2 regions of the Thioalkalivibrio sp. ALMg9 genome follow, and region 2 is predicted to be linked to the other one. Evidence: predicted binding sites of a transcription regulator. Region 2 holds the regulator's gene; the other holds the start of a gene.
What was found. The regulator sigma-54, encoded in region 2, starts transcription at its own class of promoters, with help from an activator protein. The targets are predictions, from matches to a motif close to TGGCANGNTNCNTGCTT.
Positions count from the first base shown of each region.

Region 1: the regulator sigma-54 is predicted to act here: its motif matches at 4,044-4,060, upstream of F792_RS0103255 (TorF family putative porin).

Region 1 covers NZ_AQYC01000006.1:236,892-247,471, forward strand. The annotation lists gene fetB (iron export ABC transporter permease subunit FetB) at 1-656, opposite strand, end outside; gene F792_RS0103240 (ATP-binding cassette domain-containing protein) at 647-1,267, opposite strand; gene F792_RS0103245 (ammonium transporter) at 1,581-2,834, opposite strand; gene F792_RS0103250 (P-II family nitrogen regulator) at 2,869-3,207, opposite strand; gene F792_RS0103255 (TorF family putative porin) at 3,276-3,989, opposite strand; gene folB (dihydroneopterin aldolase) at 4,270-4,635, opposite strand; gene F792_RS0103265 (amidoligase family protein) at 4,709-5,734, shown strand; gene F792_RS0103270 (gamma-glutamyl-gamma-aminobutyrate hydrolase family protein) at 5,784-6,551, shown strand; gene msrA (peptide-methionine (S)-S-oxide reductase MsrA) at 6,591-7,223, opposite strand; gene F792_RS0103280 (PQQ-dependent sugar dehydrogenase) at 7,235-8,395, opposite strand; gene F792_RS0103285 (DNA-formamidopyrimidine glycosylase family protein) at 8,438-9,265, opposite strand; gene F792_RS0103290 (lysophospholipid acyltransferase family protein) at 9,276-10,253, opposite strand; gene F792_RS0103295 (tetratricopeptide repeat protein) at 10,250-10,580, opposite strand, start outside.
Region 2 covers NZ_AQYC01000006.1:128,683-139,262, reverse strand. The annotation lists gene rapZ (RNase adapter RapZ) at 1-810, opposite strand, end outside; gene hprK (HPr(Ser) kinase/phosphatase) at 818-1,849, opposite strand; gene F792_RS0102770 (PTS sugar transporter subunit IIA) at 1,898-2,365, opposite strand; gene hpf (ribosome hibernation-promoting factor, HPF/YfiA family) at 2,369-2,707, opposite strand; gene F792_RS0102760 (RNA polymerase factor sigma-54) at 2,724-4,208, opposite strand; gene lptB (LPS export ABC transporter ATP-binding protein) at 4,297-5,067, opposite strand; gene lptA (lipopolysaccharide transport periplasmic protein LptA) at 5,064-5,603, opposite strand; gene lptC (LPS export ABC transporter periplasmic protein LptC) at 5,584-6,165, opposite strand; gene F792_RS0102740 (HAD family hydrolase) at 6,162-6,701, opposite strand; gene F792_RS0102735 (KpsF/GutQ family sugar-phosphate isomerase) at 6,701-7,678, opposite strand; gene F792_RS0102730 (calcium/sodium antiporter) at 7,675-8,652, opposite strand; gene F792_RS0102725 (NAD-dependent epimerase/dehydratase family protein) at 8,710-9,642, opposite strand; gene F792_RS0102720 (LLM class flavin-dependent oxidoreductase) at 9,654-10,580, opposite strand, start outside.

The DNA of each region.
Region 1 (10,580 bases), 110 kb from region 2:
TCCACCGGCGGGGCACCGGCGAGGATCTGGCCCGTCATCATGCCCGGCAGGCTGACGATACCGGCCGCGGCCATGGCATTGATGGTCGGCATCAGGCCGGAACGGGCGGCCTCGCGGCGCATGGTGGCGACGGCCTCGCTCCAGCCCGAGCCCAGCGCCAGGCGGGCCTCGATGGTGCGGCGCTCGCGCCAGACCGTCTGGGTCAGGCGGTCCAGCCCCAGCGCGATGCCGGTCATGGTGTTGCCTAGCAGCATCCCCAGCAGCGGGATGGCGTACTGCGGCTCCCACCAGGGCGAGGGTCCCACCATCGTGGTCAGCGCGAGCACGGTGACGGCAAAGGCCGAAACGAACATGGTGACCGCACCGATCCCGTAGCCCCACAACCCGGCAAAACGGCGCTGCTGACGCGCCATCACCTCGTAGCCCGCGATCGACACCATGACCAGCGCCATCAGCGCCACCCAGCCCAGGTGCGCGTGGTCGAACAGCGTCTGCAGCACCAAGCCGATTAGCAGCAGCTGGATCACGGTGCGCGCCCCGGCGATCAGCAGGCTGCGCCCCAGCCCCATGCGCGCCCAGATGGTCAGGCCAGCCAGGGCGACAACCAGCAGCGCCGCCAGCGTCAGATCCAGTGCGGAAAGCGAGATCAGGTCCATGCGTTGGCCTCCAACTGGCCATCGCGGATGGTCAGGATGCGCCCGCCCAGACGCTGGCGCTGCAGCGTGTCATGACTGACCCATAGTGCCGCCGCCTCTTCTTCGGCCAAGTACGCCCGCACCGCGCGCTCGATGCGCTTGGTGTTCTCCAGGTCCAGGTTGGCGGTGGGCTCGTCCAGCAGCAGGACACGGGGCCGGTTCAGCAGCGCGCGCACCAGACCCAGGCGCTGTTTTTCGCCGCTGGAGAGACGCTCGACCTCCCACCCCAGCGAGGCCTCGGGCAACGCGACCTGTTCCAGCAGGTGCAGGGCCGCCTCGCGCGAGAAATCGGCGGGCAGGTGTTCGTCCACGCGCTCGCCCCACCAGGCGGTCTCGGCCGGCACATAGGCCACGCGCCGGCGCCACTGGACCGGCAGCATGGCGTCGCGCGCCTCGCCGTTCAGCATCACCTCCCCCGTGCTGGGGTCGAGATCCGCCAGAGCGCGCAACAGCAGGGACTTGCCGGCACCCGAGGCGCCGGTGACCTGCACCAGTTCGCCCGGCTGAACCGCCAGATCCAGCGGGCCCAGCTGTGGCGTTTGCAGTTGTCGGACGTCCAGCAGGCGATCCATGCGACAGGGTTCCGGTGCGGCAAAAGCGGGATCGTAACCGAAGCCGGGGTACGGGGATGAATGGCCGGACCGGGAGACGCTGCTTGAGGGAGAGGCTCGGAACCGGGATCGGGTTGCAGCGGGATGTTACCTGCAAGTCCGGCGCGGGTAGCCCCGTTCGGCCCGCATACCGAACAAAAAAAGGCGCCCGGTAAAGGGGCGCCGAAAGGCCAACATCCAAGTCCTGGGAGACTGTCTTGTCGGCGTCGGAGGAGACGATGTGTCGGGATCGCGCCGGGTTACGGCCCGACCCCGGTTTCAGGTTAACGAGGCTTTATTGCTTCCCGGTGAACTCCGGGTAGGCCTCGAGACCGCACTCGGCGATATCGGCGCCCATGGCCTCGTCCTCTTCGCTCAGGCGGATGCCCATCACCGCCTTGAGGATCGCCCAGACGATCAGGCTGGCCACGAAGACGAAAACGAAGATGGCGAGCAGGCCCACGATCTGCCCGAAGAAGGTCGCATCCGGGTTCGACAGCAGGACCGCCATCACGCCCCAGATACCGGCCGTCCCGTGCGCGGAGATCGCACCAACCGGGTCGTCGATCTTCAGCTTGTCGAGGGCGACGATCGAGAACACCACGATCACACCACCCACGGCACCGATGATCATCGCCAGGACCGGGCTGGGCATCAGCGGCTCGGCAGTGATGGACACCAGCCCCGCAACCGCTCCGTTCAGCGCCATGGTCAGGTCGGCCTTGCCGAAGATCAGACGGGTGGTGATCAGCGCGGCAACCACACCCCCGGCCGCGGCCAGGTTGGTGTTGGCGAACACGGCGGCCACGGCATTGGCGGACTCGATGTCCGACACCTTCAGCTCGGACCCGCCATTAAAGCCGAACCAACCCAGCCACAGGATCAGCACACCCAGCGTGGCCAGCGGCATGTTGGAACCCGGAATGGCGTTGATCTTGCCATCCGCGCCGTACTTGCCCTTGCGCGCCCCGAGGAGCAACACACCGGCCAGCGCCGCAGCGGCACCCGTGAAGTGGACGATGCCGGAACCGGCGTAGTCCAGGTAGCCGATCTGGTCGAGGATACCGCCACCCCAGCTCCAGAAGCCCTGGATCGGGTAGATGAAGCCCGTCAGCACGACCGCAAAGGCCAGGAAGGCCCACAGTTTCATGCGCTCGGCCACGGCACCCGAGACGATGGACATCGCGGTGGCGACGAACACGACCTGGAAGAAGAAGTCGGCACGATCCGAGTAGTAGATGTCGCCACCGCTACCCAGCACGTCCGCGACTGCGTTGTCGCCGCTGATCAGGAAGCCCAGCCCCGGGATAATGGAGCTGAGACCATCGCTGTACATGATGTTGTAGCCGATCAGCATGTACATGATGCTGGCGATCGAATACAGGGCGATATTCTTGGTTGCGATTTCGGCCACACTCTTGGTGCGCACCATACCGGCCTCGAGCATGGTGAAGCCCGCGGCCATCCACATCACCAGTGCACCGGCCACCAGAAAGTAAAAGGTGTCCATCGCATAGGCGAGTTCGACAACTTGCTGTTCAATTTCCATGATTGAAATTCCTCATTCGCTGGAAGGCAAAGGTTTAAAGCGCTTCCGGTCCGGTTTCGCCCGTGCGAATGCGCACGACCTGCTCCACCGGCGTAATAAAGATCTTGCCGTCGCCGATTTTGCCCGTGCTGGCGGACTTTGAAATGGCCTCGACGACCTGGTCGACCAGGTTTTCGTCAACGGCCACTTCAAGCTTCACCTTGGGCAGAAAATCGACTACATACTCGGCACCGCGATACAACTCGGTATGACCGCGCTGGCGACCAAAACCCTTCACTTCGGTCATGGTCATGCCCTGCACGCCGATCTCCGAGATCGCCTCGCGAACATCATCAAGCTTGAACGGCTTGATCACGGCGGTAATCATCTTCATGTCAGACTCCTGTGGGCGGGTCCGCTGATCCACGGACCCGCCTTTGCATTAAGAGGTAATAGCCGGCTTCAGAACGTCTTGGACCAGCCCACCCAGGCGCCCAGGTCCTCGTCGGATTCGTCGACATACTCGAGGTTAAGGCTGAACTCGCCCCAGTCCCCGGCGTCGCGCGCCAGGCTGGCGGTGTAATGGGTGTAGTTTTCGGCATCGGAATCGTCGAAGCTGGTACGACCCACGAGGAACCCGGCGCTGTAGACATCCATGAACGGGATATCCAGACCGGCGTAGAAGTACATGTCGTCATCCTGCAAGGCCGAGTCATCACTGTCGTGAACAACATAGGCCATACCGCCGTAGAGACCGACGGTGCCAGTATCAAAGCTGACTTCCCCGTAGATCTCGCCAAAGTCGGCGCTCAGGGAGCCGGTGTCATCACGGGCATCGGGGTAGGCATAGTAGATGTAGCCAACGTCGTATCCGAACCCGCTGGCGAACTCGTCGGCGAATCCGGCATAGAGATCGAGCTCGTAGCTGGTGTCATCACCAAAATCGACGTTCGACAGCCAGGTTCCGGCGTAAAACCCGGAGGCATGCTCGTAATCAATGCCGCCCTGAATGGCCGCACCGTCATCGCTTTCGGAAAAGCCCCTGAAGTAGTAGTTGGACACCGCACCAATGTTCACGGACAGCTCCGCGGCGGCGGTGGAGGTAAACGCGATGCCACCGGTGGAGCCTACGGTGAGGACAGCAGCGGCCAGCGCGGAACGGGTGAACTTCTTCATGTTGGTCATCTCCCAGATTGGTCAATCGAGTGTCGCGTAGTCGACACCCGGTCCTTGCACGGGCTGTGCCAAGTACCAAAAGGGAGCAAAATCGGCTTTTCACAACACGTGTTGCGGCCGAACCACGAGGTTTTGCCTCTGGATGGTGCGCACTAAAAGTGCACACGCACCAAAAGCGTGCAATCAACAAAAAGTGTGAACACGGTCCGGTCCCCGCACGGGGCAGACGCGGAACAAGAGGCAGGAAAGCGGGCCGGAAGGGCCCGTAGGAGAAGAGGGGCTAGTCGGCCGTCGCGAGGGTGCCGCGCTCGATCTCGATGCCGACCTCGCGTACACCGGGAACGGCCCCGGGCTTGCCCAGCTTGATGCGCACCCAGGGGGTGCCGAACTGGGCCATCAGGGCCTCGGAGATCTCTTCGGCCAGGGATTCCAGCAGCGCGTGCGGCTCGCGCGTGACGATGGCCCGCACCGCGTTGGCCACCGCCTCGTAATCGACGGTATCGCCGATCTCGCCGGAATAGGCGGCGATGCGGGTATCCGCCGCCAGTTCGATGTCGAATCGCAGGCGGCGCTGGATCCGCTGTTCCCAGTCGTAGACACCGACAACGGCATCGATTTCGAGGTCGCGCAGATAGATTCGATCCATGGGCTCGGCGGGCTCCTGTAGGTCGGCGCCTATCCTACTGCCCGGGCCGCACGAGGTACACCGAGCCGTTATCATGGAGCTCTCCTTGCACGGCTTCGAGACACGCATGAGCGAGCCCTTCCACGACCTCCCGTGGCCCGACAGCCCCGAGGGCGAACCGCGTCGCATCGGGGTAGAGATCGAGATGGCCGGGGTCTCGCTGGAGATTATGGCCGAAGCAGTAAAGGCCGAATTCGGAGGGCAGATCGAACCGGACAATGCGTTCGTCGCCCGCGTGCGCGATACCGACGTCGGCGACTTCCAGCTGGAACTGGACGCCCGGGTGCTGAAGGACCGGGCCTACCGCGAGCATCTCGCGCGCCTCGGCATCTCGCTGGACGACTCCGACAAGGCGGCGCTGGATCGCTGGCTGGCCGACGCCGCCGGCCGCCTGGTGCCGCATGAAATCGTGGCCCCGCCGATCCCGGTGGCCGACCTGCCCCGCCTCGACCGGGTACGCGCGGCCCTGCAAGAGGCCGGCGCCCAGGGCACCGAACGGTCGTTTCTGTACGCCTTCGGGTTGCAGATCAATATCGAGATCCACCGCACCGATGCCGAGTGGCTGCTGGCGATCCTGCGCAGCTTCCTGCTGATGGCCGAGGCCCTCACCGCGGCCGGCGCAATCGACCTGGCACGGCGACTGTCGCCCTACATTCGGGCATTTCCCGGGCCCTTTGTACGCCACATGCTGGACCCGGACTTCCAACCCGATCAGGCCGGCCTGATCGATGCCTACCTGGCACACAGCCCGACGCGCAACCGACCACTGGACCTGTTGCCCTTGTTTGCCCACCTGGACCCGGAACGGGTCAACGCCGCACCGGTGGAACACGACTTGATCAAACCGCGCCCGGCCTTCCATTACCGCCTGCCGAACTGCGAGATCGACGACCCGGACTGGAGCCTGGCGCGACCGTTCAATGGCTGGGTCGAGGTGGAACGTCTGGCGGCGGATCCGGAACGCCTGGAGCGCCTGTCGCGGGAATACCTGGACCGCCCCGGCCAGGCCCTCGGCCGCTGGGCCGACGACTGGAGCCAGCGCCTCCGTGACTGGTTCTGACTCGGCTCCCAATGCAACCAGCCGGGTCACGCCCCAAGCCCGTCGCCCGGTGATCGCGATCACCGGGCCGGACCAGGGCGGGGGTCCGGCCTGGCTGTTCACCGCCCTGGCGGTGTGGCGCGCGGGAGGCCGCCCTTTGCGGTTGCGCCCGGGAAAGCCGCGCGGCCGTTGCCCGTTCGACGGACTGATCGTGGGCGGCGGGGCGGATGTCGACCCCGAGCTCTACGGCGAGACCCTGCCCGATGGGCCGGATGCGGCCGCCATCCGCCAGGCGGAGCGCCGCCTCTCGCAGCGCCTGATCGGCTATCTCTTCTACCCGGCCCTGTGGCTGCTGCGCCGGCTGTTCCAGTCGCACGGCGGCGTACTGGACGTCGACCGCGACCGCCTGGAGAAGGCCCTGATCCACCGCGCGCTGGACGATCATCGGCCGATCCTCGGCATCTGCCGCGGCATGCAGCTGGTCAACGTGGTGCGCGGCGGCACGCTGCAGCGCGATCTGGCCGAGTTCTACGTGGAAACACCACAGGCCCGCAGCCTGTTGCCGGTCAAGCCGGTGCAGCTGGAGCCGCGCAGCCACCTGGCCGACATCCTGGGCGACGCCACGCTGCACGTGAACGCCCTGCACAATCAGGCGGTGGATGGCCTGGGTCGCGGGCTAAGGGTCGCCGGCCGCGAGAGCAGCGGCGTGGTACAGGCGATCGAGGCCGACCGCGGGTGGTGCATCGGCGTGCAGTGGCACCCGGAATACCTGCCCCAGAAGCGTCGCCACCAGCGTCTGTTCCACGCCCTGGTTCGGGCCGCCGCCAATACCGGCTAAAACCCGATTCACCAAGAAGACACGAAGAAGGGCAGGCGCTCAGGCCGGGTACGGCACGGAGAGGCCGCCGAGGCCGCAGTAGCCGTGGGGGACCTTGGCCAGGTATTGCTGGTGATCCTCTTCGGCGAAATAGAACGCCGCCCCTTCGACGATCTCCGTGCTGATCGTTCCGCCCCGAGCCTTGTCCAGCGCGGCCTGGAAGCGTTGGCGGCTGGTCTCGGCGGCCGCCAGCTGGTCCGCATCGGTGGTGTAGATCGCGGAGCGGTACTGGGTACCGACGTCGTTGCCCTGGCGCATGCCCTGGGTCGGGTCGTGGCCTTCCCAGAAGGTGCGGAACAGCGCATCCAGGTCGACTCGCCGCGGATCGAATACCACACGCACCAGTTCGGTGTGCCCGGTCTGGCCGCTGCATACCTCGCGATAGGTCGGATTCGGGGTATAGCCGCCGCCGTAACCGACGCTGGTGGAGTACACCCCGTCCAGCTGCCAGAACAGTCGCTCGGCGCCCCAGAAGCAGCCCATGCCGAACTGGATCACCTGCATGCCCTCGGGGTACGGCGGTGCCAACGGGGTTCCCAGCACCATGTGGCGCCCGGGCACCGGCATCGGCTCCTCGCGCCCGGGCAAGGCCTGCTCGGGCGCAGGCATGCGCGGCTCGGAAAATGCGAACATCGGCGACTCCATCAGTCAGCCGGGGTGAGCCGGATCAGCTCCCCCGGGTTGTGGTCGGTAAGTACGTAGATTGCGCCTTCGTGCACGCGCACGTCGCGCACACGGCGATCCAGATCCGGCAGCACCTCGGACTCATTGACCAGGTCGCGCCCGTCGAAGGTCAGGCGGCGCAGCGTCTGGTGCACCAGTCCGCCGACCAGCAGGTCACCATCCCAGTCGGCAAAGGCCGGATCGCGCAGGATCGCCATGCCGGACGGGGCAATGGAAGGCGTCCAGTGATGCAGCGGTGATTCCATCCCCTCCTTCTCGGTCAGGCCCTCGCCCACCTGGCCGCCACGGTATTCCTCGCCGTGGGTAATGACCGGCCAGCCGTAATTCAGGCCAGGTTCGATGATGTTGACCTCGTCACCCCCGCGCGGGCCATGCTCGTTCTGCCAGAAGGTGCCGGTCTCGGGGTCCATTACCATGCCCTGCGGGTTGCGCACACCCCAGGCCCAGATCTCCGGGCGGGCGTCGGGTTCATCCACCAGCGGGTTGTCATCCGGCACCGAACCATCGTCATGCAGCCGGATGATGCTGCCGATATGGGTGGAGGTGTCCTGCGCATGATCGCGATCGCCGCGGTCACCCACGCTGATGTACACGTACCCGGCCTGGTCAAACACGATGCGGCTGCCGAAGTGGCGGCCGCCGCTGACACCCGGCTCGGCGGTGAACAGCGTCTCCACGTCCTGCAGCTCGCCATCCTGGAAGCGCCCACGCGCCAGGCGGGTCGTCAGTCCGCCCTCCACGCTCGCCGAGTAGGTGAAGTACAGCCAGCGGTTGTCGGCGAACTCCGGATGCAGGGCAAGATCCAGCAAACCGCCCTGGTTGCGCGCCTGCAGGTCGTCCGGCAACCCCGGGACCAGCGCGCCCCGCCCGTCGAAGGCCTCGGCGTCCTCGAACCAGCGCAGGGTGCCCGGGCGCTCGCTGATCAGTGCACCGCCTTCGGGCAGGAAGGCGATGGCCCAGGGGTGATTCAGTTCCTCGTGCAGCACGCTGACCTGCAGATCCTGCTGCCCGCCCTCCAGGCCCTCGGCCGAGACCCCGGAGGACCCGGTGCATGCCACCAGAAGGCCCACGGTCATGGGAACCACCGTTACACGTCCCAGGATATGTTTGCGCTTGCTCATGGCTCGCTCCTTGTTCGGTCCGATGTCCATTGGTACCTGTGTTCAGGCGGCGGGTTCCCTCGGCTGGCAGACAGGGCACCAGTACGTCGAGCGGCCGTGTTCGCCCAGCAGGGCATATTCGACCGGTGCGCCGCACTGCCGGCAGAGCTCGCCACGGCGGCCATAGACGTTCAGGAACGCCCCCTCCTCCGCGCGCTCGCGGGTGATGCGCGGACCCGGCTTCAAGTTGCGCCGCAGCAACCGCTCGGCATCGCGGTACAGCCCCGCCAGCACTCGCTGCGACACCTGCCCGAGAGGCCACAGCGGGTGACAGCCTTGCAGGAACAGCACCTCTGACTTGTAGATGTTTCCGATGCCCGCCGCCAGCGACTGATCCAGCAGCACATCCAGGATCGGGCGCGCCGGGTCCGCGACGGTCCGCACCCGCATGACCACGGCATCCAGGTCGATCGCCGGGTCCAGCAGATCAGGGCCGACACGGGCATCCAGACGCGGGACATCCGCCGCCCCCGCCGTGCGCGGGCGCCACTGCAGTTCGCGAGGGTGAAAGCAGACCAGTACCCGCTCCGGGAGGCTGAGGATGGCCCAGGCACTGGAGGCCGGCTTGTGCCAGGCGACACCCGGGGCGTACTGGTGCCAGGTCCCGTACATACCCAGGTGGGTGCGCAACTGCCACGGCCGGCCATCCGCAGCTGCAAGATCCAGCAACAAGTGCTTGCCCCGGGCCTGCACGGTCCCGGCGGTCATCGCGCCATGCTCGAGCAACGGATCGCCGCGCCGGGCGCGGGTCGCTACCGCAGTCAGCGTTGCGCCCTCCAGTACCGGCCGCAACGCGGCGGCCAGCTTGTGGATCGTGTCGCCCTCGGGCATGAGGGCGGGATCAGCGCTCGCGCGCGGGGTACAGGCGCGGCTCGCCCTCGGGCCGGGTGCGGAACAGGCGCATGGACCACAGGTACTGCGCCGGGGCCTGCTCGATGCCACGCTCGATGGCGGCGTTCATCTGCCGCGCATCGACGGCATCATCCCCCGAGGGATAGTCTTCCAGGGGCGGCCACAGGCGCATCACGTACTGGTCCGCCGCCGCGTCATACCAGGCGAAGCTGGGCAGGACCGCCGCCTTCGACATGCGCGCCAGGCGCGCCAGCGCGGTCAGCGTGGCCTTCTGAACACCGAAGAAATCCACGAATACCGCGCCCTCGGCGCCCAGGTCCTCGTCCGGCAGGTAATAGAAGAAGCGACCGCGCTTGAGCTGGCGAATGGCCGGGCGCAGGCCCTGGTCGCGGGCGAAGATATCGCCGGAATAGCGCGTGCGGCTGCGGTGGTTGATCCACTCCAGCACCGGGTTCTTCATCGGCTTGGCGAAGGACACGCCGTCGAACATCTGACTCATGCGCACGCCGCCGTAATCCAGCCCCAGGGAATGCGGCGCCAGGATGATCACTGGCGTCCCGCCGGAGCGCAGGCGCTCGTAGTGCTCCAGACCCTCGATGCGAATGCGGGCGGCGTGCTGGCCGGGCTTGCCGAACCACAGCAACCCGTAGTCCAGCGCCGTCTGCGCCTGGTAGCGGTAATAGGCCTCCAGGCGCTGGGCGCGCTCCGCGGCGGTCATCGCCGGGAAGCACAGCTCCAGGTTGCGCTCGACCACCGCCCGACTGCGCCCGGCCAGCCGGCGAATCAGCCGGCCCAGGCCGCCGGCGAGACCGCGCACGGCCGGTCGCGGCAGCTCCTGCAGCACCCAGGCCAGGCCCAGCAACAGCCAGCTGCCCCAGTAACGCGGGGCGAAGTGCGCGGCGGTCAGCGGGGCCTGGTAGGCACCAGCGTCCTCGCGCCGCCCGGTTTCGTCGTCGACAGCGCTCATGCGCCCCCGGTACCGTCGGCGGGCCCGTCCGTGGCGGCCTGCTGCTTGCGGGCGCGCTTGGCGTAGACCTCCATCTCCTTCGCGGCCTGCAGATCACCCTTCTCGGTGGCCACGCGGATACCGCGCTCGCAGGTGGACAGGGCCGACTCGGGGCGCTCCAGCTCCACCAGCGTCTTCGCCAGCAGCTTCCAGGCCGCGGAATAACCGCCGTCCAGATCCAGCGCCCGCTGCAGATGGGGCACTGCGGCCTCCAGCTGGCCATCGGTCGCCAGGGCATTGCCCAGCGAGAAACGCAGCATGGCGGAATCCTGACCGCCGTCGAGCATA
Region 2 (10,580 bases):
CTCCGCAAGCCGCTCCACCAGATACACCGAGCGGTGTTGCCCGCCGGTACAACCGATGGAGACGGTTATGTAGCTGCGGTGATCGTCCAGCAGGCGCGGCAGCCACTGGGACAGGAATCCCTGGATGCTGTCGAACATGGCCGCGACCTCCGCGTGCCGCTCAAGGAACTCGCACACGGGCGGGTCGCGACCGGTCAGGGCGGCCAGATCGCTTTCGTAGTGCGGATTGGGCAAGCAGCGCACGTCGAACACGAAGTCGGAATCCAGCGGCGCGCCGTGTTTGAAGCCGAAAGACTGGAACTGCAGGGATAGTTCGTGTTCCCCGCGCTCGCCTATGCGGTCGCGCAGGGTGCGGGCCAGATCGTGCATCGACAGGCGCGAGGTGTCGACCGTCAGGTCGGCCTCCGCGGCCACATGGCCCAGCCACTCGCGTTCGCGGTCGATGGCCTCGACCAGTGGCACGCCGTCGCGCGCCAGCGGGTGGCGCCGGCGGGTCAGGTGGTAGCGCCGCAGCAGCACCTCGCTGGCCGCCTGCAGGAACAGGACCTCCACCTGCACCCCGTCCGCCCGTAGTTGCGCCAGGAGATCGGAGAACCCCTCCAGGGCCTCCAGGCCGCTGCGCACATCCACGCCCACGGCCAGATGGCGGTCGGTCTCGGTGTCGTAGTGGCCCTGCCGGACCTGATCGATCAGGTCCGGCAGCAGCGGCAGCGGGAGGTTGTCGACGCAGAAGTAGCCGGCATCCTCTAGGGTGTGCAGGGCCACGGTCTTGCCGGACCCGGACAGGCCACTGACGATTAGCAGGCGCATGGCCGATTCAGCCCTCCGGGTCCGGGTTGGGGACCGTAGTGGCGGGCACCGCGCGATGGTAGGGCGGCTCCTCCGTCTCGCCGCTCATCTGGCGGCGCTGGCGTGCGCGCAGGTCGTCGCCAGCGATATAGCCCTGCATGTGCAGCATGTGGTTGCGCACGGCCGCCTCGATCATCACCGCGATGTTACGCCCCGGCGCGATCGGCAGGCTGATCAAGGGGACGCGCAGGCCGAGGATATCGATCTCGCCGCGGCGCCCGTTCAGCCGGTCATCGGGGACCGGCGAGGGTTCGCCATGATCGCGTAGGTCGATGATCAGGCGCAGGTACTTGCCGCCCTTGATCGCGGAATCGCCGTACATGGCGCGGATGTTGAGCACCCCAAGACCGCGCACCTCGAGCAGGTCCTGGAGCAGGGCCGGGCAGTGGCCGCGCACGATGTCGGGCGCAATGCGCGCGAATTCGGGGGCATCGTCGGCGATCAGGCGATGCCCGCGCGAGATCAGTTCCAGTGCGACCTCGCTCTTGCCGACGCTGGAGGCGCCGCTGATCAGCACCCCGATCCCGAGGATCTCCATGAACACGCCGTGGCGCACCTCGAAATGGGCCAGGCGCTGCTGCAGGAAATAGCGCAGCAGCGAGATAATCTCGTGGCTGCTGGTGCTGGAGCACAGGATCAGCGGCAGCGCCTCCTGCGGGGCGTCGGGCATCTCCGAGAACGGACAGGTGTCCTCGGCGAAGATCACCGCGGTGGTCCCGGTGCGGGCCATCTCCAGGATCAGGTCGTTGCACTGGGTGGCGCTGAGGCTGGAGATGTAGCGGGCCTCGAAGTCGCCGATGATCTGGATGCGGTTGGGCCGGATCAGGTTGAGATGGCCGGCCAGCGGCAGGTCGTCCCCGTCGTCGCCGACCAGCTTGCGGTCGGGTGCTGCATGTTCGCCGTGCACGAAGCGAAGATCCAGGCGGTTTCCCATGGCCTGGATCAGGCTCTCCACGTTGATGTCGCGGGCGATCCCGCCTTCTCCCAGCGCCTCGTTCATGGCAGACGCTGCGCGCCGGAATCGCGGCTGGAGGCGGGTTCCACGGGCTTAGTCCTCGCTGAAGCGGCGCACGAGTTCCTGTTCCAGGGCCGCCGCGTCCCCGGCCCGGCGCAGCGCTCCGATGGTGTCTGGCTGCGACAGGCCGCGGGCGAGCTGGGCCAGCAGGTCGAGATGGTCGCCGGTGGCGGCCTCCGGGACCAGCAGTGCGATCAGGATATCGACCGGCTCGTGATCCATGGCGTCGAAGTCGACGCCCTTTTCCAGGCGCAGCACGGCCACGCGCGGCGCCTCGAGATCGGCCAGGCGGCCATGGGGAATCGCAACCCCATGGCCGAGACCGGTGGATCCGAGTTTTTCGCGCGCGGACAAGGCCTCGAAGATCGCGTTGCTCCCCGGTCCCGTGCCGTCACCTCCGCCGGCGAGGAGGTCCGCCAGGGCCTCCAGGGCCCGTTTCTGGCTGGAGCACTCGGGTTGCAGGCCAATGCGCTCGGAGGTGATCAACTCGGCAATCGTCATGGATCAGGAGGCCTGCTCGCGGTTGCGCTGGGCACCTTCGGCGCGGTGGTGGTCCTTGACCTTTTCCTTGTGCTTGATCAGCTGACGGTCGACTTTGTCGATCAGCGCGTCGATCGCGGCATACATGTCCTCGTGAGAGGCCTCGGCGTGGATGTGATTGCCGCTGACCTGGAGATTCGCTTCGGCCTGGTTGTGCTGATTCCGGGTCTTCTCGTGGGTCAGCACGACGTGGACGTCGATGACCTTGTCGAAGTGGCGCTCCAGCTTCGCGAATTTCTCGTTGACGTAGTCGCGCAGGGCGTCGGTGATGTCCACGTGGTGGCCGGTCAGGTTGATCTGCATGGTCAGGACTCCTTGGTTACTTGCTGCCGGTGGGCATCGAGGCCATCTGCCGGCGTTCGCTGGATGAAGGGATGTGCATCGCCTCGCGGTACTTGGCCACGGTGCGGCGCGCTACGTTGATGCCCCGGTCCGACAGGACCTGGGCGAGCCGGGCATCGCTGAGCGGCTTGTTCGGGGGTTCGTCGCCAATCAATTCGCGAATCATGGCACGGATGGCGGTGGCGGAACACTCGCCGCCATCGTTCGTGCCGACATGGCTGGAGAAGAAATACTTGAACTCGAAGACCCCGCGCGGGGTGTGCATGTATTTCTGCGTGGTAACCCGCGAGATGGTCGATTCGTGCATCTCCAGGGTCTCGGCAATGTCGCGCAGGATCAATGGCTGCATCGCGACGTCGCCATGCTCGAGAAAGCCCTGCTGGCGGTGGACGATCGCCTCGGCGACCCGCAGCAGTGTGTCGTTGCGGCTGTGCAGGCTCTTCAGGAACCAGCGTGCCTCCTGCAGCTGATCGCGCATAAAGGCGCTGTCGCGGGCATCCGAGACCTGGCGCACCATGCCGGCGTAGAGGTCGTTGATGCGGATGCGCGGTGCGATCTCCGGATTCAGCTCCACGCGCCAGCCCTCGGTGGTGTGGCGCACGTAGACATCCGGGACCACGTATTCCGAGGTGGCGGAGCTGATCTGTGCGCCGGGGCGCGGGTTCAGGGTGCGGATCAGATCCAGTGCGCGGGCCAGTTCGTCCGGGTCGCGTACGCCGGACTGGCGCTGCAGGGCCTTGTAGTCGCGCTTGCCCAGGCTGTCCATGCCGTGTTCCAGGATCGCCCGTGCGGCCTCGCGGGCCGGGGCGTCCGGGGCCAGTTCGCGTAGCTGGATCTCCAGGCACTCCCGCAGGTTGCGCGCGCCGACCCCCAGCGGGTCGCACTGCTGAATCCAGTGGAGCACTGCCTCGACCTCGTCGACGCCGACGGTTTCATCCTCGCCTCGGCTGATGGTCTCGGCCAGGGTTTCCAGGTCACCCTCGAGATAGCCGTCGGGGCTGATGGCGTCAATCAGGGCCGCCCCGATGCGCTGGTCGCGCGGTGTCAGATGGCTCAGATGCAGCTGCCACAGCAGGTGATCCTGCAGGCCCTCACCGTCGTCGTCGCTGGTGTTTTCCAGCGGGTCGCGGTCATCCACGCCCTTGTTGGGCGTCGGGGCCGGCTCGTAGATGTCGTCCCAGCGGCTGTCGGTCGTCAGTTCCTCGGGGATCACGTCGTCGCTGGTGGTGGTGGCCTCCATGCGATCGCCTTCCACCAGCTCGCCGTCCTGGTTCAGGCGCTCGGTGTCGGCCTCGGCATCTTCGTCCTCGACCTGTTCGAGCATGGGGTTGCTCTCCAGCGCCTGCTGGATCTCCACCTGGAGCTCGAGCGTGGACAGCTGCAACAGGCGGATCGCCTGCTGCAGTTGCGGGGTCATGGTCAGCGTTTGACCCAGCTGCAGATTCAGGCCGGGTTTCAGCATCGGGTATGCGGGGCGAGGGTTGGCATTGATGGAATCTTAAAGCCTGCCTTGTGGTTTGTGCACCGACCGGGCCGCATATGGGGCGCTTTCACAGGCGGAAGTTCTCGCCGAGATAGACCCGGCGCACCTGGGGATCGGCCAGCAGCTCGTCCGGTGTCCCGGCGGCCAGCAGGCGGCCTTCGCTTAGAATATAGGCCCTGTGGCAGATGCCGAGGGTCTCGCGCACGTTGTGATCGGAGATCAGTACGCCGATGCCGCGCTGGGCGAGATGCCGAATCACGTCCTGGATGTCGCCCACCGAGATCGGGTCCACCCCGGCGAAGGGCTCGTCCAGACAGATGAAGCGCGGATCCCCGGCGAGGGCGCGGGCGATCTCGGCCCGGCGCCGTTCCCCACCGGACAGCGCGATGCCCGGGCTGTGGCGCACGGTCTCGAGCTGGAACTCCTCGATCAGCGCATCGCCAATGCGCCGGCGCTCGTGGCGATCGAGTCCGGGGCGCAGCTCGAGCACGGCCTGGAGGTTGTCCCACACGCTCAGGCGGCGAAAGATCGAGGCCTCCTGCGGCAGGTAGCCGAGGCCGGCGCGCGCGCGCACATGGATGGGGGCGCGGGTGATATCGCGTTCGCCCAGGGTGATGCGTCCGGTATTGGGGCGGATCAGCCCGACCAGGCTGTAGAAGCAGGTGGTCTTGCCGGCCCCGTTCGGGCCCAGCAGGCCGACCACCTCGCCGGGCGCGAGGTCGACGTCCACCTGGTCCAGCACCGTGCGCTGGCCGTAGCGCTTGGTCAGCTCGCGTCCGATCAGGCGGTCGTTGGTTTGTGCCGGTGTGGCGGATGGGCTGGGGGCGGTGGCGTTCATTCGTCGTCGCGCGGCTGGATGGTGATGCGCACGCGCTCGCTGTCGCCTTCGCCGCGTTCGGCCTCGATCACGTCGGTCGTCAGGTCGTAGGTGATGCGCTTGCCGCGCGCCTCCTCGCTGGTGGTGATCACATGGGCCTGGTCGGTGAGGATCATGCGGTCTTCGTTCAGCAGGTAGTCGATGCGCAGGGCGGTGGCAATGCGCATCTCTCCGGTTTCCGGATCGGGTGATTCCAGGCGTGCCGGCTCGCCGTGGGCCTCCATCTCGTAGGGGCGGCGATCGCGGGTGCGCACGTAGACCTTGTCGGCCTCCAGGGTCATGTCGCCGCGGATCACGATCACGTCGCCGGTGTAGGTCCCCAGCCCCTGGCGTTCGTCCATCTCCGCGCGGTCGGCAGTGATCTCCACCGGCAGCGCCGGGCCCGAGCCCTGCTGGGCGAACGCGGGCGTGGCCAGCAGCACGAGCAGCAGGAGCGCCGCCACGCGGGCACCCGGTTGGCCCGGACGGTGGCGAAGGCTATGGGGATTCGGGGTCATGCGCGGGATCCTCCTCGCTCGTCTCGCTGTAGAGCGAGTACACGTCATGGAACAACTCTATGGTATCCCCTCGCGAGTCCACGCGCAGACCGGTGCCGCGCTGGAACAGGCCCGGCTGGTTCAGGGTGGAAAGGGCATCCGAAGTGGCGACCATGGTGTCGGTGGCGACGCGAACATCCCGCGAATCGATGAGGGTCTCCACGCGTTCGCCGCGGGGCGGCTGTACGCCGTGGGTGGGGCCCACCAGGTCCAGGGTCGCGGCGGCCGGTTGATGCAGCGCGGCGGGGGCAGTCCAGCGCCATTCGATACCGCCTTCGGCGAACAGGTCGAGGTCCGGGTCGTCCACCCACTGGGGGCCGTCACGTCCAAACTCGCGCAGGCGGGTGCCGCGCAGACGATGGCTCAGTTCGCCGTCGTCGCCGGTGGCATGCAGGGTGAAGCCGTCAATCTGCAGCGTGACCTCGCCCTCGGGCGGGCTTACCTCAGCCTGCGCCAGGGGCACGGTCGCGAATGCGAGCACGGCCAGGGTCCATCCGAGTCGGCTGCGAATCCTGCGGCTCATCCGTTCAGGTAGGTCTCGAACAGCGCGTCGAGCCGGTCCTGCGCGGCCAGCAGGCCCTCGCAGGCCTCGCGCACGGCCCCGCGCCCACCATGGGCTTCGGTCACCCACTGGGCATGCTGGCGCACCAGCGGGTGGGCGTCGCCGACCGCGATCCCGAGCCCGACCCGCTGCATCGCTGGAAGATCCACGATGTCGTCGCCCATGAAGGCCGCTTCGGCGGGGTCGTGACCGGTGCGCTGCAGCAGTTCGTGCAGGGCTTCGCCCTTGTCGCGGCGGCCCTGGATCAGATGCTCCACTCCCAGGTCGCGCATGCGGTGCTCGACGACCCCGGAGGTGCGCCCGGTCAGGATGGCGATCTCGATCCCGCCGTCCAGGGCCAGACGGATACCGTGGCCGTCGCGGCTGTTGAAGGCCTTGTACTGCTCGCCGCCGTCGCCCAGGAACAGGCTGCCGTCGGTCAGCACGCCGTCCACGTCCAGGATCAGCAGGCGAACGGCCTGCTGGTGGGTGCGCAGAGTGGTGGCATCCAGGTTCATCACGCCACCCCGGCGCGCAGCAGGTCGTGCATGTTGATCACGCCCACCAGGCGGTTTTCGGCGTCGGTGACGGGCAGGGCGTTGATGCGCCGGCTCTCCATGGCCTCCAGGGCCTCCACCGCCAGCCAGTCGGGCTGCGCGGTGTGGCCGCCGGTGGTCATGGCCTCGCCGATGGTCAGGCCGTCCAGGCTGTGCCCGGCATCCAGGGTGCGCCGCAGGTCGCCATCGGTGAACACGCCCTGGATGCGATCGTCACCGTCGGTGATGATCACCAGCCCCAGACCCTTGCGGGTGATCTCGAACAGGGCGTCCTTGAGTGGGGCGTCCGGGGTGATGCGCGGGATCGCGCCTCCGGTATGCATGATGTCGGCGACATGCACCAGCAGGCGCCGGCCAAGGCGGCCGCCGGGGTGCGAGCGGGCAAAGTCGTTGGCGGTAAAGCCGCGTGCATCCAACACCGCGACGGCCAGGGCATCGCCCATCGCCAGCGCGGCGGTGGTGCTGGAGGTGGGAGCCAGGCCCAGCGGGCACGCCTCGCGCTCGACGCTGACATCCAGGTGTACGGTGGCATCCGCGCCGAGGCGCGAGCCGGGGTTGCCGGTCATCGCGATCAGCGGTACGCCCAGGCGCCGGATCAGCGGCAGGATGGTGATGATCTCGTCGGTCTCGCCGGAGTTCGACAGCGCGATGACCACGTCCTCGCGGGTGATCATGCCGAGATCGCCGTGACTGGCCTCGCCCGGATGCACGAAGAAGGCCGGCGTGCCGGTGGAGGCCAGGGTCGCGGCCAGCTTGCTGCCGATGTGCCCGGACTTGCCCATGCCGGTGACGATCACGCGGCCCTTGCACGCGAGGATGCAGCGGCAGGCCTCGAGGAAGCGGTCGTCGATGCGCCGGGCGAGGTTGCGTACGGCCTCGGCCTCGTCATTGAGGACGGCCAGGGCGAGCTTGCGGGTCGTTTCGGGGTTGAAGTTCATGCGGTTGCCGTGATTCCCAAATAGACAAGGTAGCTTGCGAAGGCGATGAGGAGAAGGGCGCCCTGCCAGCGCCGGATCTGTCCGCGGCGGCCCAGCGCGATCAGGAACAGGGCCACGGTCAATGCCAGCATCACCGGATAGTCGCGCGTCAGCACATCGGCGTCGATTGCCAGCGGCGTGATCAGGGCCGGAACGGCCAGTACCGCGAGCAAGTTGAACAGATTGGAGCCGACTACATTCCCGATCGCCAGCCCGGCCTCGCGGCGGAAGGCGGCGACCACCGAGGTCGCCAGCTCCGGCAGGCTGGTGCCCACCGCGACAATGGTCAGCCCGATGACCAGGTCGCTGACCCCCAGTTGTTCGGCGATCTCGACGGCCCCCCAGACCAGGGCCTGGCTGCTCGCCAGCAGGAGCAGCAGCCCGAACACGAGCCAGGCGATCGCGGGCCCCAGTCGGTCGCCCTCTGGGATCGTCTCGACCATGCCGCGCACCACCTCGGGGGTGTCGTCATGGGGGGCCGGGCGTGCGCGCCGGGCGCTGATGGCCATCCAGGCAGTGAACAGGACCAGACCGGCCAGCAGCGCGATGCCCTCCAGCCGGCCCAGTTCGCCATCCACCAGCAGGAGCAGCACGCCGAAGCTGACCAGCAGGAGGATCGGCAGTTCGCGCCGAACCATGCCGCGCCCGATCGCCAGCGGCGCGACCAGGGTCGCGGTCCCCAGCACCAGCGCGATGTTGGCGATGTTCGAGCCGATCGCGTTGCCCACCGCCAGCCCCGGGTTGCCCTGCAGGCTGGCGAGGACCGAGACCACGATCTCCGGTGCCGAGGTCCCGAAGGCGACGATGGTCAGGCCGATGATCAGCGGGCTGACGCCCAGGCCGCGGGCCAGGGCCGAGGCGCCGAACACGAAGCGGTCGGCACTCCAGGTCAGCAGGATCAGGCCGCCGATGATGGCGACAACGGGTAGCACCATGGACAGTCGGGTCCGGGGAGGGTCAGGCCCGGGATTGTAGCCGATTGGGTAGTGGTTTCAGCAGCGCAGGCGGTCCAGACACCCGGCGGTGGTCACCTGCGGTGTCCAGCCGAGCTGCTCGCGGGCGCGGGTGCAGTCCAGTACCAGCGGGCCGTCCAGCCCGCGGACCCAGCCGGGGTCCCCGGCGCGGGCGGTCAGGCGCCAGGCCAGCGGGTGCAGGGTGCGGATCAGCCGCAGTGGCACCGGGATCCCCCAGCGCCGCTGGTGGCGCGCCATCGCCCGTAGCGACCAGGCAGGTTCGGCCCCCAGGTTGAAGATCCCCGCGGTGCGAGTTGTGATGCTGCGCACGATCGCGGCGGCGGCATCGTCCTCCCACAGGATCTGCACTGGCTGTTCGCCTCCGGCGGGATACAGCCGCCCGCGGGCGATCTGCAGCAACAGCGGGTGGGCGTTCGGGCCGACGATCGCGGGCGGGCGCAGGAGGGTCACCTGGCACTCGGGGTGTTCCCGGGCGAGCGCGAGTAGGGCCTGCTCCACGGCGACCTTGTCTTCGGCATAGGGGAAGCGCGGCCGGGTGGGATGGTCCTCACGGAGCGGCTGCGGGCTGTCCGGCCAGGGGCCGTAGACCGCCGCGCTGGACAGGAACACGATGTGGCGCACACCGGCGGTCACCGCCGCGTGGAACACCTGCTGGCTCAGGGCCACATTCTGCTGGCGGACCCAGGTGCGGTCATGCCGGCGGCGTCCCCCGTGACCGCCCATCAACTGAAAGGCGAGGTGCACCAGCGTGTCCACCCCGGCCAGGTCGTCCGGCTGGAGCTGCGCCAGGTCGAGTACCCGGGCCTCGATAACGGTGCCGTTCTCGGGGGGAGGCAGCGCTGGCGCGGCCCGGTCCAGGGCGAGGATGTGTTCAATCGTCGGCTCGTGTGCCAGGGCGGGCAGCAGGACTTGCCCCAGGCGCCCGGCGGCGCCGGTCACGGCGACGTGCATCCGTGTTTCGCTCAGGTTGCGGTGCGGGCGACGGTGGTCGGGGCGGGGTCGGCAAACGCGGGCATGACCTCTTCCGCGAAGCAGTCCATGGACTCCTCGGCCAGCGCATGCGGAACAGCCCCGGCGCCGAAGGCCAGCAGGACCTGGTCGACCCCGGCCGCGCGCAGGCCCTCGATGCGTTCACGGCATTCGGCGGGGGTGCCGACGAGCGTCATGCCCAGCATGTCGAGGACCTTCAGGTTGATCCCGGCCTTGACCAGGTGGCGGAAGCGGCCGAGCGAGCGGTAATAGTCGTAGCCCTCGATCAGGCGTTCCAGCACCGGCAGGGTCTGCTGGAACATGTGGCGGTAGAACCACTCGAAGGCCGGCTTGGCCTCGCGCCGCGCGCGCTTGCCGTCCGGCAGGCACAGGACCCCAAGCGTCATGCCGACCCGGGGCGGGTGGGCGATGTCCGTGCGTGTCGCGTCCCAGGCCTCGTGGTACAGGCGGATGTCCTCGCGGATCATCTGCCAGGGCTTGAATGGCCCGGCCAGCGCGCCGATACCCTGCTGCGCCGCCCAGGTGAAGGACTCCGGGCTGACCGCGGCGGTCCAGATCGGCGGGTGCGGGGCCTGTACCGGGCGCGGCATCACGGGCACGTCGTCCAGGTGATGGAACGGCCCGTCCTGGGTGATGCGGCCGGTGGCGAAGGCCTGGCGCAGCGCATCCAGCCCGGCATCGACCCGCGCGCGGGACTCGCTCATCTCGGCCCCGAATGTGGCATATTCGCGCGGCGAGAAGCCGCGCCCGATGCCCAGATCCAGGCGCCCGCCGGAGAGCTGGTCGAGCATGCCGACGCGCTGCGCCACTCGCAGCGGATGGTGGTAGGGCAGCGGCACTACGCCCAGGCCCAGGCGCAGGCGTTTGGTGCGCTGGCTGGCCGCGGCCAGCACCAGGTC